Regions from separate parts of the Williamsia sp. z71 genome, predicted to be linked through region 2. Evidence: riboswitches for the same ligand, from Rfam matches in the RefSeq annotation. Region 2 holds a riboswitch; the other holds the start of a gene.
The links. A riboswitch is a leader RNA that binds a small molecule or an ion and turns the genes downstream of it on or off. The one in region 2 is predicted to bind S-adenosylmethionine.

Region 1: it holds a riboswitch for S-adenosylmethionine, as region 2 does, so the genes downstream of both, AC51GR_RS18425 (bifunctional o-acetylhomoserine/o-acetylserine sulfhydrylase) here and AC51GR_RS23185 (amino acid ABC transporter permease) in region 2, are expected to answer to the same signal.

The regions. Positions count from the first base shown of each region.
Region 1 covers NZ_JCANWX010000007.1:240,888-249,295, reverse strand. Annotated here, with positions in the region: gene AC51GR_RS18455 (pentapeptide repeat-containing protein) at 1-458, shown strand, start outside; gene AC51GR_RS18450 (SMP-30/gluconolactonase/LRE family protein) at 464-1,477, shown strand; gene AC51GR_RS18445 (bifunctional methylenetetrahydrofolate dehydrogenase/methenyltetrahydrofolate cyclohydrolase) at 1,526-2,398, shown strand; gene AC51GR_RS18440 (DUF3017 domain-containing protein) at 2,405-2,761, shown strand; gene AC51GR_RS18435 (Hsp70 family protein) at 2,939-4,450, shown strand; gene metX (homoserine O-acetyltransferase MetX) at 4,526-5,668, opposite strand; gene AC51GR_RS18425 (bifunctional o-acetylhomoserine/o-acetylserine sulfhydrylase) at 5,670-6,986, opposite strand; SAM riboswitch class IV at 7,043-7,152, opposite strand; gene AC51GR_RS18420 (PE-PPE domain-containing protein) at 7,400-8,408, shown strand, end outside.
Region 2 covers NZ_JCANWX010000011.1:73,252-81,659, forward strand. Annotated here, with positions in the region: gene AC51GR_RS23160 (OPT family oligopeptide transporter) at 1-490, opposite strand, end outside; gene AC51GR_RS23165 (DUF8548 family protein) at 945-1,670, shown strand; gene AC51GR_RS23170 (LuxR C-terminal-related transcriptional regulator) at 2,055-2,309, shown strand; gene nhaA (Na+/H+ antiporter NhaA) at 2,426-3,751, opposite strand; gene AC51GR_RS23180 (uracil-xanthine permease family protein) at 3,950-5,272, shown strand; SAM riboswitch class I at 5,472-5,564, shown strand; gene AC51GR_RS23185 (amino acid ABC transporter permease) at 5,716-6,681, shown strand; gene AC51GR_RS23190 (amino acid ABC transporter ATP-binding protein) at 6,678-7,460, shown strand; gene AC51GR_RS23195 (ABC transporter substrate-binding protein) at 7,497-8,408, shown strand, end outside.

The sequences.
Region 1 (8,408 bases), on a different contig from region 2:
ACTGTGACTTCACCGGCGCCAACCTCGCGTTCTCGAAGCATTCTTCGAGTGCGTTCCGCAACTGCCACTTCGAACGCACACACCTGAACAAGGTGGAGATGACGGACTGCAGTCTGCTGGGATCGGTGATCACCAGTTCGCGCGTCCGGCCGATGAAGATCATCGACAGTGATCTCTCACTCACCTCGATCGGTGGTCTGGACCTCTCGGGTGTGGTGCTGCGGGGATGCCGGCTGCGGGAGGCGAACCTGTCCGACTCGAATCTCACCGGCGCGGATCTGGCCGGGGCGGACCTGTCCGGTGTCCGCGCGATCGGGACAAAGCTCGGTCAGGCGAATCTGCGTGGTGCGAGAATAGACCCGATGCTCTGGCTGCAGGCCAAGGTCACCGGTTCCCTCGTCGACCATGGCCAGGCGATGGAATTCGCCGCAGCACACGGACTCGACATCGGAGGCTGACCGCGGTGAGCAAGCCATCGATCTCCCCGGTCCGCTGGACGTCGACCCCGGCGACGACTGATGGCTGGCCGCCGCCACAAGAACCCGAGATCACCGTCATCGATGTCGAATCCGACTCACCCGAGGACGTGGTCGTCGATGGCCGGGGACGGATCTGGACCGGGGCGATCGGCGGCAACATCATTTGCATCGATCCAGGCACCGGGCGCCGGCAGGTGGTCGCCACCACGGGCGGGCGACCGCTCGGCCTGGAAGTGCTGGGCAGGCGACTGTTCATCTGTGACAGCGAACGCGGACTGCTGCAGATGGACCTCGAGACCCACGTGATCGAAACGATCCTCGACGAGGTGGACGGTCACCGCCTGACCTTCTGTTCCAACGTGATCGTGACCGAACACACCGGCGGCGACGATCCGCGGCCGAAGGTGCTCTACGTCAGCCAATCCACCACGCGATTCGGTTACGGCCACTACAAAGCCGCCATCATCGAGCACTCGGCGACCGGGCGGCTGATCCGGGTGGACCTCGACGACGATCTGCGTCCGAGCGCCACCGTTGTCCTGGACGACCTGCAGTTCGCCAACGGAATAGTGGCCAGTGGCGGACGTCTGTTCATCGCCGAGACCGGTGGACACCGGGTGCGGTCCTACGATCCGGCGACGGGCGAGCAATCGATGCTCATCGACCGGTTGCCCGGATACCCGGACAACGCGTCGTTGAGTCACGACGGACAGCGCATGTGGCTGGCGATGGCGGGTATGCGGAGCCGTCCGCTGGAACTGCTCGCCGGATATCCGCGGCTGCGGAAGTTGCTCTGGCAGGTGCCGGACCGTTTTCTGCCGGAGCCGGTGGCCCCGCTGTGGATACTCGAGATCGAGTTGCCCAGCGGCCGTGTTGTCGCAGATCACCGGGCACATATCCCGGGCTTCGGTCAGAGCACCGGGGTTGTCGAGGTCGGTGAAAAAGTATGGATCTCCGGCATCGGATCGTCGAAGATCGCGTGCTTCCCGATCCGCTAGATACATGGCTTGCACATCCCGCGGGCGCGACCTGAAATGATGGGTGACGTGAGCGCAGCTGTGTTGGACGGAAAAGCCACCCGTGACGAAGTCTTTGTCGACCTGAAAGAGAGGGTGGACAAGCTCCGCGCCGCCGGGATCGTTCCCGGTCTGGGCACCGTGCTGGTCGGGGAAGACCCCGGCTCGCACGCCTATGTGCGGGGCAAGCACAACGACTGCGCCAAACTCGGCATCGCATCGATCCGCAAAGATCTGCCCGCCGACATCACCACAGAACAACTCAACGCGGTCATCGACGAGCTGAACGCCGATCCGGAGTGCACCGGATACATCGTCCAGCTCCCGCTGCCCAAGCACCTCGACGAGAACGCGGCCCTGGAGCGGATCGACCCCGCCAAGGATGCCGACGGACTGCATCCGATCAATCTGGGTCGGCTCGTCCTGGACGGCTCGGGGACCTCGTCCGATGCACCGCTGCCGTGTACCCCACGCGGCATCCTGCACCTGCTCCGCCGGTACGACGTACCGATCGCCGGATCCCACGTGGTCGTCGTCGGGCGCGGTGTGACCGTCGGACGCCCGATCGGGCTCCTGTTCACCCGCCGGACCGAGAACGCCACCGTCACCCTCTGCCACACCGGCACCGCCGACCTTGCCGCCGAGGTCTCGCGCGCCGACATCGTGATCGCGGCAGCCGGCGTGGCAGGCCTCATCACCGCCGACATGATCAAGCCCGGCGCCGCGGTAGTCGACGTCGGTGTCAGTCGAACAGATGCAGGTTTGGTCGGCGATGTCGATCCTGCGGTCTGGGATGTGGCCGGATACGTCTCACCGAATCCCGGTGGTGTCGGACCGCTCACTCGAGCATTCCTGATGGCCAACGTCGTCGAGCGCGCCGAAGCCACGTTGTCGCAGGGCTGACCCGGGATGAACAGCAGGTCGACCGCGGGTGAGGGGGCGGCAACGAGCGCACGGCGTGCGCGGGCCCGTCGTCTGCATCGTGTCCGGCAGCTGCGGTCTGTGCTGGTCCAGATACCTTTCATCGCCGTGATGGCACTGATCGTGGTGGCCGCCGTCTTCCTGATCTTCGACCGCTGGCGTCGCGGCACTTTTGTTCTCGGTTCTGCGGCGTTGCTCGCGGCACTTCTGCGGGCTGTGCTGCCGACCTCACGCGCCGGTCTTCTCGAGGTCCGGGGGCGTGTTTCGGACGTTTCCTCGATGGTGTTCGTCGGCGTCGCCATCCTCTGGTTGGCGACCTCGATCGACCCTTTGGGCACAGATTGATTACAATGGTTCCCGTTGCTGTAATCGTCTGTTGACTTTGCCGGTGCCAAAAAGTACTGGCATCGCCGCAGACAATGGCTGCAGGGGACTGTCCACCGAGCGACAGTGAATGGATCAGGGGTGTGAAGTCGGCATCATCTGGGCCCCAACCGAGCGATAGCGATCGGAATGAGGACCATGAGTACGTCACTGGGTTTGTCCGCAGGCAGTGGAATGATCCACTGTGTCCTGCTGTCGACCGATGACAATGGTCGCCAGAGCTCGATCAATCGCGTCATCGACGTCGACCTCACCGATGGTCTGACGCGGGCCGGCCGGGTGAACTCCGGTATCGATCTGATGCTGGCCAACGCTCAGGACCGCGGGAGCACGGTCGGACCGATCGGCGTTGCGTATCGCACCGACGAACACGCTCGTGAAATCGCTTCGCGTGGCACCGGCGTCAAGCGGCAGATCCAGTTGATCGCCGAAACAGAGGCAGTTGCGCACCAATTGGTTTCGACCGGCGAGATCAGCCGGTTCGTCTCGGTGCTCATCGTCGACCTCGGCGACACCGGGATGAGCATGTACACCCTGGATCCGGCGACCGGGCGGATCAGTGACCTGAAGCGCAGTGAGGCGATCTCGGGCGGGGCGCTCGACGCTCAGCTGATGCGGGCGCAGACCGCCAAAGGTCGTCTGCGCGGCCGCCGCAGGTCCACTGTGCTCAGTGCCTGCCGGACCGCGAAAGAAGAACTCTCGGTCAGCGCGTCGACCACGCTGACGATCGGTGGTTCGTCGGATACCGGCACCCTGACCCGATCGATGTTCGAAGACCTCATCCGGCCGATGGCGCAGGCCGCTGCCGCTGTCGTCGCCGACTACGCGACGGCCTCCCGCCCGGAGGCCATCGTGCTCATCGGTGGCCTGGCCAACATCCCTCTGGTTCGGGACCTCATCGTGAACAAGGTCGACGTCGAGGCGGTGCTACCGCAGGGGCCGGAATCGGTTGCGGCCACCGGCGCTGCCCGTCTGGCGGCGGTGAGTACTCGTCCCGCCGGACTGGCCTTCATCGGCGGACGCCGCAGCCGGGACTGGCTGTCGGCGGCGCCGCTGGCCATGTTCGGTGCGTTGCTCGCCGGTGCGTTGATGACCGTGTACGCGGTCGGATCGTCGCTTGCCGGCAACCCGTCGACACCGTCCGAGGCCCCGGAGCCCCCGGTATCGCCGTCCGCGATCGCCGAGGCGCCGTCGCCGACGACAACGACCGCCACCAATGCGCAGGTGACCTCCACACTGATGCCGACCCGGACACAGCCGACGGTGGAGGTGGCGTCGCCGGTTGCCGGTGGAAATCCGGGACCCGGTTGGGCGACAACCGAACTCGCACCGCCGGTGTCTTCTACGGATCCGCCGACGAGGACCCTGAGCCCATCGTTGATCCCGTTCCCGTTGCCGAGCATCACGTGGCCCCCGAATCTCGCACCGTCGACGCCGTCGACTCCATCGTCCCCGTCGTCTCCATCGACGCCCCCGCCGCCGCCGGAATCGACGACGCCAGATCCGCCCGTGGAGATCGCTCCTCCGTCTGAAGGGGAAGTGACTGCGTCGCCTGCGCCCGCGGCGCCGCCTCTTGTCGCCCCGCCGGAGTCACCGCAGTCCGGTGATCCGGCGGCGGATACGGTGCCGACCTCGCAGCCCGCGACCTGACAGTTCTTTTAGACCCGATTCGGCGTCGCCCGCACCCGACCGACCGCTGTATGAGCGGTCGGTCAGGGCCGGGTATCAGCCGCGGGCGAGGACGAGAGTCTTCTTGAGAAGGTCTGAGACCGCGTCGTATTCGGTGAGGAATCCGTCGTGGCCGTTGGCGGAATGCACCACATGCAATCCATCGACACAGCCGGGCATGAGCTCGGCCAACTCGATCTGCTGGCGCAGCGGGTAGAGCCGGTCGGAATCGATGCCACCGATCACAACGGGTACATGGCAGCTCCGCAGGGCGGCTTCCACGCCACCGCGGCCCCGCCCGACGTCGTGGTTGTTGAGCACCTCGGACAGCACCACATAGCTACCCGGATCAAACCGGCGGACCAGTTTGTCGGCCTGGTGCTCGAGGTAACTCTGCACCGCGTAGCGGCCACCGTGCAACGGATCTTCTTGTCCCTGAGGGAAGTTGGCGAACCGCTGGTCGAGTTCGGGTTCGCTGCGGTAGTACATGTGGGCGATGCGGCGGGCGATGCCGAGGCCGGACGTGGGGGTCCGGCCGGTGCCGTGATAGTCGCCGTTCTGCCAGTTCGCGTCGGCCTTGATCGCCGCGATCTGTGTTGTCTGCGTGCCGATCTGGTCGGCCGAGGCGCGAGCGCCGACGGCCAGGATCAAGCCGCTGCGCACTCGCTCTGGATAGCCGATGACCCACTCCAAGGCGCGTGCGCCACCCATCGAACCGCCGAGGACGGCTGCGACGGAATCGATCTGCAACGCATCGAGCAGGGCGACCTCGGCACGGACCTGATCGAGCACGGTGATGTGCGGGAACCGTGAACCCCACACCTGCCCTTCGGAATCCAGTGAGGCCGGGCCGGTGGAGCCGCCGCATCCACCGAGGACGTTCGCCGAGACGACACACCACTCGTCGGTGTCCACGGCGCCGCCCGGGCCGATCAGCCCGTCCCACCATCCGGGGGTGGGCTGATCGGGACCGGCGGGACCTGTTGCATGAGAGTCGCCGGTCAGGGCATGTAGTGCCAGAACAACGTTGTCGCGGGTGGGCGAGAGTGTGCCCCAGCGCTGAAACGCCAGGGTCACATTCTCGATCTGTCCACCGTTGTCCAACGAAATCGGGCCGACCGGCACACTGGTCAGCTGCCCATCGGGCAGGGATTCCCAGTCCGGATGAGTTCGTGGTGGCGTGTGCGGGTCGATACTCACCTCACTTGGCCGCAGCGAAGCCTGCGTCGAGGTCGGCGATGATGTCGACGACGTTCTCGATGCCGACGGCCAACCGGACCAGTCCGGGGGTGACGCCGGCGGCCAGCTGCTCCTCGGCGATCAGCTGCGAGTGGGTGGTCGATGCCGGATGGATGACCAGCGAGCGCACGTCACCGATGTTGGCGACATGGCTGTGCAGCACCAGTGCGTCGACGAACTTCTTGCCTGCGTCGACGCCGCCGACGATCTCGAAGCCGATGATCGCGCCCTGGCCGCGCGGAGCCAATTCCTGGCCCCGCTTGTACCAACGGGAGGATTCGAGGCCGGCGTAGGCCACCGACTCCACCTGGGGGTGCTCCTCGAGGTACTTGGCCACGGCCTGGGCGTTCGACACGTGGCGCTCGATCCGCAGGCTCAGGGTCTCCAGGCCCTGGGCGATGAGGAAGGCGTTGAACGGGGAGATCGCAGCACCGGTGTCGCGCAGCCACTGCACGCGCGCCTTGAGTGCGTAGGCCGGAGCGCCGAGGTCCGCGAAGATCGCGCCGTGGTAGCTCGGGTCCGGGGTGGTGAAGCCGGGGAACAGGTCGACGCCGTCACGCTGGCCGCGCCAGTCGAAGGTGCCACCGTCTACGATCACGCCGCCGATCGCGGTGCCGTGTCCGCCAAGGTATTTCGTGGCCGAATGCACCACGATGTCGGCGCCGTGTTCGAGCGGGTTGATCAGGTACGGAGTGGCGACGGTGTTGTCGACGATCAGTGGCAGACCCGCCTCGTGGGCGACGGCGGAGATGCCCGGGAGGTCGAGGATCTCGTTGTTCGGGTTCGAGATGGTTTCACCGAACAGGGCGCGGGTGTTGGGCTGGATGGCCGCGCGCCAGCTGTCGAGGTCTTCCGGGTCGTCGACGAAGCTGACCTGGATCCCGAGCTTGGGAAGTGTGTAGTGGAACAGGTTGTACGTGCCGCCGTAGAGACGGGGACTCGACACGACATGACCGCCGTTTTCGACGATGTTCAGGATCGCGTAGGTCTCGGCTGCCTGACCCGAGGCGACGAGAAGAGCCGCCACGCCACCTTCGAGGGCGGCGATGCGCTGTTCGACCGCGTCCTGCGTGGGGTTCATGATGCGGGTGTAGATGTTGCCCGGCTCGGCGAGTCCGAACAGGTTCGCGGCGTGCTCGGTATCGCGGAACGTATACGACGTTGTCTGGTAAATCGGCAGCGCACGGGCAGAAGTCGCCGAGTCCGGGCTCTGGCCGACATGGACCTGCTTGGTTTCAAAACTCCAGTTGTCAGCCGGATTGACGTCGGTGTCAGACATGTAGGACTTCTCTTTCATGGTCGGTGGACATCCAATTAGAGGGTCCGACCTTCCGGACCCCGCGCTTGCCGCGGCGAACCGCAACCTGGTCGTCACCCGGAGCACCCCACCGCGGTTGGAGGGTTGCCGGTCAGCTAGCCGGGGCTCATTGCTGACACTCAGGACCTGGCCAAAAGGATATAACACGCGGATCCTGCGCAAAAAAGCGTTCAGCGCACGGCGATTCTGCGGCTCGCCGTCGGCTGCGCCGTGCTGTACTACGTTCATGCGATTGGCCTTCGGCAAAGGTTGTCGTAACTTCAGTGAAGTTGCCTCAAATCACCCGAGGCCGTGTGCGATTCGAGACACCTGGGGCTGCTGTGAATGATGGTTCAAGACGTCGTCGGGCAGTCCCGACCCGTTCCGGTCGCCGGGTGACGGCGCTTGCGTCGGGGGCCGCGGCAGCCGCGCTGCCGGTACTGACCTTCCTCGGTAGTGCCCCGGCGCTCGCCACCGAAGCCCCGGCGGAGTGTGGCAACGGCGCCGTGTTCGTGGTGGCCGGAACCGGCGATCCGGAGTTCCTGCACACACGGGGAGTGGAGACCCGGTACATCGCCCAGGGTTATGTCGTCAAACGGGTCGACTATCCGGCGACATTCTGGCCGCTCGGTGCCCAGAGCTACGACGCCAACATCGAGGTCGGACAAGCCGTGCTCACCGATGATGTGGCGACCTATCAGGCCAGTTGCCCGGGCAAGCCTGCCGTCATCACCGGCTATTCGCAGGGCGCTCGAGTGGCCGGCGACGTACTGGCCGACATCGCGGCGGGTAAGGCGGATGGTGTCAGTGCCGACGGGGTGTCGGGCGAGCTCTATGCCGACCCGCGGCGACGCGGAACGAGCGCCGGCGCCGGGGCCGAGGTCAATCTCATCAATGCGTATCCGGGCGCGATGCTCGACGGTTCGCGCGACGGCGATTTCGGCGATGTGACGGTCTACTCGGTCTGTATCGACGGTGATGCGGTCTGCGACGTGCCCGACCCTCGGCGAGATCCGATCGGGGCGCTGGACGCGTTGCTGGGTTTCTGGGTCAAGCACTTCAGCTATGGCGACATCATGTCGGCGGGCCCGGGGGCGTCCGCCGGCGCCGATGGGGTGACCGTCGTCGAGGGCTCCGACGGGGCCACGGTGATCCTCGTCGGTGCCGATCCGTCACTGACCACCGTGCTGGCGCAGGTCGGACTACCCAACCTGCTGCGCCCGGTGATCCTCGATTTCCCGCGTCTCGAACCAGCTGTCATCCAGCCGATCTCGCGCGCGATCATGGGCTTGCTGCCGGCTCTGCCGCAGCTCGGGCACGGTGCGTATCTCACCGACCTGTACGCGATCCGGGACGCGCTGTCGGGGGACCCGGCGGCCTGGTCCGCGATCTTCGGGAGCGCGG
Region 2 (8,408 bases):
GGTTTTCTTCGACGCCTGCGGTGGAGTCGCCGACCTTCAGCACCTCGGCGGCGGCCACACCTTCGGGATAGGGCAGATCGGATCCCGTCACCAGTGCCCGTCGCAGCGGGATGGAATACATGACCCCGAGGATGCCGCCGATCGCACACAGCGCCACGGTGATCCAGTAGGGAAACCCGGTCCACCAGCCGACCATGATGAGGCCGGGCAACACGAAGATGATGGCCGAGAGGGTGCCTGCCGCCGACGCGATCGTCTGGACGATGTTGTTCTCGACCACGGTGTGGTTGGCGAAATTGCGCAGGATGCTCATCGAGATGACGGCCGCCGGGATGGCGGTGGCGAAGGTGAGTCCGACCTTCAAGCCGAGGTAGACGTTCGCGGCTGTGAATACGAGAGTGATCAGACCACCGAGGATGATCCCTCTCAGCGTCAGCTCGCGCAGACCGGACGACTTCGTACGCGTTGCCGTCACATCATCTGTGGACATTTGCGGCTACCCCTCACACCAAATGGGTTCGTTGATCGATCACCCGCCGCGATCCGACGGTGGTCGTTGACCTTGACACTCTATGTGTCAACGTTATGTCTGATCGTTGCACCCCGCATTCACGGTCGCGGATGTATTTCAGCTCACATGTCGGGTGGGCTGTCACCGATCCGCCGGTTGCGCCGTCTTGGCCGAGATCGGGTCGAACCTGCAGCTGAGACGACCTAGGGATTCGTCGACCACGTCGTTCGCGGATTGGACCACCGAAAGTCTGTTGCAGGAATTCGGTCGATTCGCGGGCGAGCCGCAGCGGGGTGTTCGGTGGCTGGTCCGATTTGGCGCCGTTACATCTCGGGCAGGAGAGGCCGAACGGTCTCCGGGCTGTCGGTGCCCGGCGATACGGTGCGCCCACGAGTCGCCCATGGGGATGGGCGACGACAGCAAGGGGGAAACAATGTCTGCAGGGGTGGAATTTCGTGTCGGTGCGCTCGCGAGCGCGTGCGAACGAGAACTCGGAGATCCGGCGGGATGGATCACGCCGCGTGAATATCCGAAAGCGTTGGCGCTGTGCATCATCGACGCCATCTATTCGACGGGTGCGCGTCATGTGACGGTTGAGAACATCTTTGAGCGGTACGGCATCTACCGGGCCGCGCAGGGCGGTGACATCACGCGTGACGGAGCGCCCGAACTGCTCCGGACGTTTCACGAGTTGGGGGACGCGTCGGAGTGGGCATCCACGATCGGCAATCGAAGGCCGACATCGTCGACGCCCGGTGCGCCGCTGAAAGCGCAGGCGGTCAAAGAGGCAGCGGGCCGATTTGTCGACCTCGGGATCGAGACCACCGCTGACCTGCGCGATGTGGCCGATTCGGATGCTCTCGACGCGGTCAAGAAATCGTGGCTGGCGGTGCCGGGTCAGCGCTCGGGTGTCACCTGGGCGTATGTACTGACGCTCGCAGGAGTCCCTGCCGTGAAGGTCGATCGTGTGATCGTGAACCATGTCGCGCGTGTTCTGGAGATCCCCGTCGACGAGGTGACGCCCGCGGTGGCGAGCGAACTCATCAGAGATGTCGCGATACAGAAGCACTGGAACGTTCTCCATACCGAACACGCGATCTGGCGTCTGGGATCCAAACGTCCGGTACGCGAACCCGTCCTCCCGGTATCGACTGAGTAGCGAGTTGCTCTCGCGCACCGGTCGGTCGTTCGGATCGCTCGGTGCGCGAGGCCGGCTTTTGAGATCTCAAAAGTGATGTGGGGCAAGGGGCTTGTCCGGACAGGAATGACCGGTTTCTGGATACGGATATGAATGGCGAAGTCACGCTTGTCGATTCGTGGTCTCACAGGGGTGAGTCGCAGACTATCCGCGCGGCCGCGGATCGCAAGATCAACGGAGCCAGCAGCTTTGGGCAACAATATTTTTGTTGTGAACAATGCCCCCCGTTCGGGGGGCATTGAAAAGGCTGGCTGGATGTTGTCGGACTGTGCCACTAGCTTTAGTGGGAGACAGGCAGTCAAACCCTCGGCTGTCGAACGAAAGATCGGATCGAAAATGTTCACGATGAATCAGGCGACCGCCGAGATACTGGCCAGGCCGAGCTTGAGTGCGCGGGAGATTGAGGTCCTTCGTGCGTGGCTGCTGTGCGACTCGAAGGATGTCGCTGCCCGCACGCTGTTCATCTCCTCGGCAACCGTGAACACCCATATCGCGCGGATCCGCGACAAATACGACGCGGTCGGTCGATCGGCCACGTCGAAGACCTCGCTGCTCGCACGCGCGCTCCAGGACGGCCTCATCACGGTTGAGGAACTCTGAGTACTGCTTGAAACACCGCCAACTTCGGCCCGCTGAGGACCGACGAAGGGTCATTTACCCTTGTCGGTGCCTCACGGGGTCGAAGTTGGTAACCGTCGTGGCGTGAGAATGGTCGGCTAGCTGTTGTTTTCGTTCTGGTAGATGTCGGGGATGCCGTCGTGGTTGTCGTCGCGCTCTTCTTCTTCCTGAATCCTGCGGTAGTGCCGATTTCGGGCACGCAACAGGATTGATGCGATCAGGGCCGCGCACAGCGATCCGGTCAGCACGCCGATCTTGACGACTTGGTCGCGCTCGGTGCCCAGGCCGAAGGCTAGGTCACCGATGAGTAGCGAGACGGTGAAACCGATGCCGGCGAGGATCGAGATGCCCAAGACGTCGATCCAGCGAACGCTGGCGTCGAGGGAGGCACGCGTGAACGCCGATAGCAGTCGGGTGGTGCCGAAGATGCCGATCGCTTTGCCGAAGACCAGGCCGAAGATGATGCCCAGGGCGATCGGGTCACTCAACGCATCGGTCAGACCGTCGAACCCGCCGATCGCGACGCCGGCGGCAAAGAACGCAAAGATCGGGATCGCGATGCCGGCCGAGATGGGCCGGATCCGGTGTTCGAAGTGCTCGGCCAGACCGATGCCGGCTTCCGGGCCGCCGGCGGCCTTGCTGCGAAGCACGGGAACGGTGAACCCGAGCAGAACACCGGCGACCGTAGCGTGGATCCCGGACTCATGGACGAACACCCAGGTCAGGGTGGCCAGCGGAATGAGCAGCCACCAGGACCGGATTCGTCGCTGCACACAGATCGCGAACAGCACCAGCGGTACCGCGGCGAGCGCGAGCGCGCCGAGATCGATGTCTTCGCTGTAGAAGACTGCGATGACGGTGATGGCGAGCAGGTCGTCGACCACGGCCAGGGTGAGCAGGAACGTCCGCAACGCCACCGGTAGATGCGTGGAGATGACCGCCAGGACGGCCACCGCAAACGCGATGTCCGTCGCGGTGGGAATGGCCCAGCCTTGCGTGGCGCCATCGCCGACGTGGGCGGTGAACGCCACGAAGATGATCGCCGGCACGATCATGCCGCCGACCGCTGCGGCAATCGGGAGGACCGCACGTTTCGGATCGCGGAGGTCGCCGGCGACGAACTCACGTTTGAGCTCGAGGCCGACCACGAAGAAGAAGATCGCGAGCAATCCGTCGGCGGCCCAGGTGGCCAGAGACAAGTCGAGGTGCACGCCCAGGGCGTCGGTGCCGACCCGGAACTCGCTCAGCTCGACGTACGCATCGGACCACGGCGAGTTCGCCCAGATCAGTGCGACCACGGTGGCCACCAGGAGGATTGCCCCACCGATGGTTTCTTTGCGGAGGATGTCGGCGATGCGCGACGCCTCCGCCCATGAGCCGCGGGCAAAGAGTGTCGAGGGGGTTTTTCGATCCTGCGCTGACAACGTTGTGTCCTGTCTAGGGGTCGGAGAAACACGACACGCGCGGACCGTCGAAACAACGGCATCTTGAGCACGCGGCCGACCAGACTTCCCGGCACACCGCCGGTAACTTTACCGTCTCGCGATCAGTGCGGGCCACGTGGCGCCGGAGAATCGGAGGCAATGGCGTGGATCGGCACATAACGCGGCAGACTGTTGCCCATGTCTGAGGAAGATCTGAAGCCGGCTGCGTCCGGCAAGGCGACCACCCAAACCCGGTCGCCGCTGTTCGGTTGGTCGCCGGCCGGGAGCAACGAGGTGGTTGCTCCGACCGAACGGCTGTCGTGGCCGCGCACGGTGGGCATCGGCCTGCAGCACGTGGTGGCCATGTTCGGTGCGACATTCCTCGTTCCGGTACTCACCGGATTCCCGCCGGCGACGACGCTCCTGTTCTCCGGCATCGGCACGATCCTGTTCTTGCTGATCACCCGCAACCAGTTGCCGAGCTACCTCGGTTCGAGTTTTGCGATCATCGCTCCGGTGCTCGCCGCGACGGCCTCGCATGGGCACGGATCCGCGCTGGGCGGCATCGTGATGGTGGGCGCGGTGCTGGTCGTCATCGGCGTGGTGGTGCACTTCGCAGGCACCGGCTGGATCCACGCGTTGATGCCGCCGATCGTGACCGGAACCATCGTCGCGTTGATCGGCCTGAATCTCGCGCCCACGGCCAAGTCGAACTACGAGCAGGATGCGGTCACGGCCACGCTGGTCCTGGTGCTGCTGATTGCCTCGCTGGTGCTGTTCAAGGGACTGCTCGGACGACTCGCCATTTTCACCAGCGTTGTCATCGGCTACCTGTTCGCCCTGGCCCGCGACAAGGTCGACACCGACCCCATCGGAGCCGCCGATTGGGTCGGCCTGCCCGATTTCCAGGCGCCGACGTTCCATCTGTCGGTGCTGCCGATGTTCTTGCCGGTGGTGCTGGTGCTGGTCGTCGAGAACATCGGGCACGTCAAGTCGATCAACACGATGACCGGGATCAACTACGACCACAAGATCGGTCGCGCCTTGGCTGCCGACGGTATCGCCACGGTCTTGGCCGGCAGCGGCGGCGGTTCTGCCACAACGACGTACGCCGAGAACATCGGTGTCATGGCGGCGACCAAGGTGTACTCGACGGCCGCCTACTGGGTGGCCGGCATCGCCGCGGTGCTGCTGGGTATGTCGCCGAAGGTCGGTGCGGTGATCGCATCGGTCCCGCCGGGTGTCCTCGGTGGTGTGACCACCGCGCTCTACGGTCTGGTCGGCATCCTGGGCGTGCACATCTGGGTGACGAACAAGGTGGACTTCTCCAAACCGGTCAACCAGTTCACCGCCGCCATCGCACTCGTGATCGGTATCGCCGACTTCTCGTGGACGATAGGCGATTTGAGCTTCGGTGGCATCGCACTCGGTGCGCTGGCGGCACTCCTGATCTACCACGTCATGCGCGTGGTCGGCGGCTGGCGCGGAACGGTTGTGGTGGACAAGGCGGACGTCGAGTAGACGTGCACTGTCCCGACTGATCGCCCCCTCAAGCTTTTTGAGGGGGCGATCTTTTGTCTGTCACACCAGTTCCGATTTCAGACACAAGGGTGGGGCGCAAGGTTTAAAACATGGTGATTGCAACCCGAAAGCCCAGTGTCGCAAGGCAAATCAAATTCTACCCCTTGACGTCTGGTCCATCGACCGCATAGATTCCTCCTCACCATCCAGAGCGACCGAGAGACTTGGCTCGTCGACGTCGCAGCAACCCCGTCGCAGGACGTGTGGGTGCTACCGCCAAGAACGATGGAGGAACGATTATGGATCGCGCTTCGTGGAGACGTCTGCACGTCGACCTGTGCCGAGCGGGCACCGGCGTCTGTACGTAGGTCTGACCCACCTCACCCACACATTCTTGCCCTATTGGAAGGCCCTTCAGCGATGCTCGCTGCGCGCATACACCGGTGGTCACAGTGACCCAGATAGATATCCGCTCCACGCTCGACGAATCCGCGGCGGTGGACGACGCCGACCTGGTCATCGCGCGGAAGTGGCATCCATGGCGTTGGATCATCGCGATTGCCGCGCTGATCGTTGTCGCCCAGTTCTTGCACGGATTTGCGACCAACCCGGGCTGGGATTGGGGGACGTTCGCGCAGTACTTCACCGCGTCGTCGGTGATGTCTGCGTTGTGGCTGACCATCCAGTTGACGTTCTGGGGATCGCTGTTCGGATTTGCGATCGGCATCGCGCTGGCCGCGGCCAGGCTGTCGAAAAATCCGGTACTGCAGGTGATTGCCTGGTTCTACATCTGGGCGTTTCGTTCGATCCCCTTGATCGTCCAGTTGCTGTTCTGGTTCAACCTCGCGTACCTCTATCAGTCGCTGTCGGTGGGAGTTCCGTTCGGGCCGGGCTTCTTCGAGTTCAATGTCAACAACGTGATCAGTGGTTCGGCTGCGGCCATCATCGGTCTGGCGTTGCACCAGGCGGCGTATTCGGCGGAGATCATCCGGGCCGGGATCATCTCGGTGGATCAGGGTCAGCTCGAAGCCGCTGCCGCACTGGGTATTCCGAAGCGCCGCGAGTTCTTCAAGATCATTCTGCCGCAGGCGATGCGGGGAATCCTTCCGAACGCCGCGAACGAGGTCATCAGCTTGTTCAAGGGCACTTCGATCGTGTCGGTCATGGCAATTGCCGAGTTGTTCTACCAGGTGCAGGTCATCTACGGGCGCAGTGGACGGGTCGTCCCGCTGCTGATGGTTGCCACGGTCTGGTACATCGTCCTGACGTCGATCTTGTCGGTGGTGCAGTTCTACGTGGAGCGGCACTATGCCAAGGGCGCGCTGCGGACCATTCCGTTGACGCCGGTGCAGCAGATCCGAAAGCGGTTCTCCGACATCTCCTTTGCTCCACGCGGGGCGACCCGATGACCGAGGCGATAGAGAATTCGAGGTACGCGGTCGAGGTCAGGGGAGTTCACAAGTCTTTCGGCGACCTGGAGGTGCTCAAGGGCGTCGATCTGGTGGTTCGCCCAGGTGAGGTCACCGCGATCATCGGTCCGTCGGGATCAGGCAAGTCGACGCTGTTGCGTGCCCTCAACCACCTGGAGAAAGTCGATCACGGCACCGTCCGTGTCGATGGTGACCTGGTGGGGTACAAACGCAGGGGAAACAAGCTTCACGAGCTGAGCAACAAGGAGATTCTGCAGCAGCGCTCGCGGATCGGTTTTGTGTTCCAGAACTTCAACCTGTTTCCGCATCTGACCGCCCTGGAGAATGTGATCGAGGCGCCGATCTCGGCACAGAGACGCAAGCGGTCGGACGTCGAGCCCGAGGCAGTGGCTTTGCTCGAGCGCGTCGGCGTCGGTGAGAAGGCGCACGAATACCCACGCAGGCTCTCGGGTGGGCAGCAGCAGCGGGTTGCGATCGCTCGCGCACTTGCACTGCGGCCCAAGGTGATCCTGTTCGACGAGCCGACATCAGCGCTCGATCCCGAACTCGTCGGCGAAGTGCTCGAAGTCATCCGTGGGCTCGCCCGCGACGGTGCGACGCTTGTCATCGTGACCCACGAAGTGGGTTTCGCACGAGAGATCGCCGACACGGTGGTTTTCATGGATGGCGGCGTCATCGTCGAACAGGGAACCCCGACCGAACTCATCGACTCTCCCAAGGAAGAACGCACCAAAGCCTTTCTCGCGCACGTCCTCTGAACCGTCTTCACTCAATCCGACAAGCAAGGAACAATCATGTCCAGAACAAGCCGTCGACTCGCGGTCGTCGCGTCCGCATTTGCCACGCTCGCATTGCTGGTCACCGGGTGCAGCGAACCCGCTGCCGAGTCCGAAGTGGTCACGTCCGACGGACAGAGTTTCGACCTGTCGCCGGAGCAGTCCAGCCGAGTTCGCGTCGACAAGGTCGACGACATCGCGGCCAAGGTGCCCCAAGCGATCCGCGATCGGGGCACGCTGGTCGTGACCGGTGCCGGCGGTACCGCTCCACCGCTGCGGTTCTACGCCACCGACGACAGGACGATCATCGGATCGGAGGTCGACTTCACGTACCTGATCGGCAATATCCTCGGCCTCGACGTTGATCTGAAGGTTGCTGACTGGTCGCAGAACTTCGTCAAGATCGACTCCGGTGAGAACGACCTGTTCATCTCCAATGTCACCGTGACCGAAGAGCGCAAGGACAAGTACGACTTCGCCACGTACCGTTTGGACAACCTCGCCTTCGAAGCGCCCAAGGACAGTGGCTGGAAGGTCGAAGGCCGCAAGGATATTGCGGGCAAGAAGATCGGAGTCGGTTCCGGAACCAATCAGGAACAGCTGCTGGTCGACTGGAACGAACAAAATGTCGCCGAAGGTCTCGCGCCGGCAGAGATCGCGTACTACCAGAACGCATCCGATTACTACCTGGCTCTGGGTTCGGGTCGCATCGACGGATACTTCGGCCCCAACCCGTCGTCGGTCTACCACGCTGCGACCTCGGGCGACACCGAGGTGATCGGCGTGTTCTCCGGTGCGGGTGATGCACTGCAGGGCGAGATCGCGGTTCTGACCAAGAAAGACAACGGCCTCATCGAAGCCATCAACGAGGCGATCAACCACGCTATTGAAGACGGCAGCTATCAGAAGGTCATCGACCGTTGGGGCCTG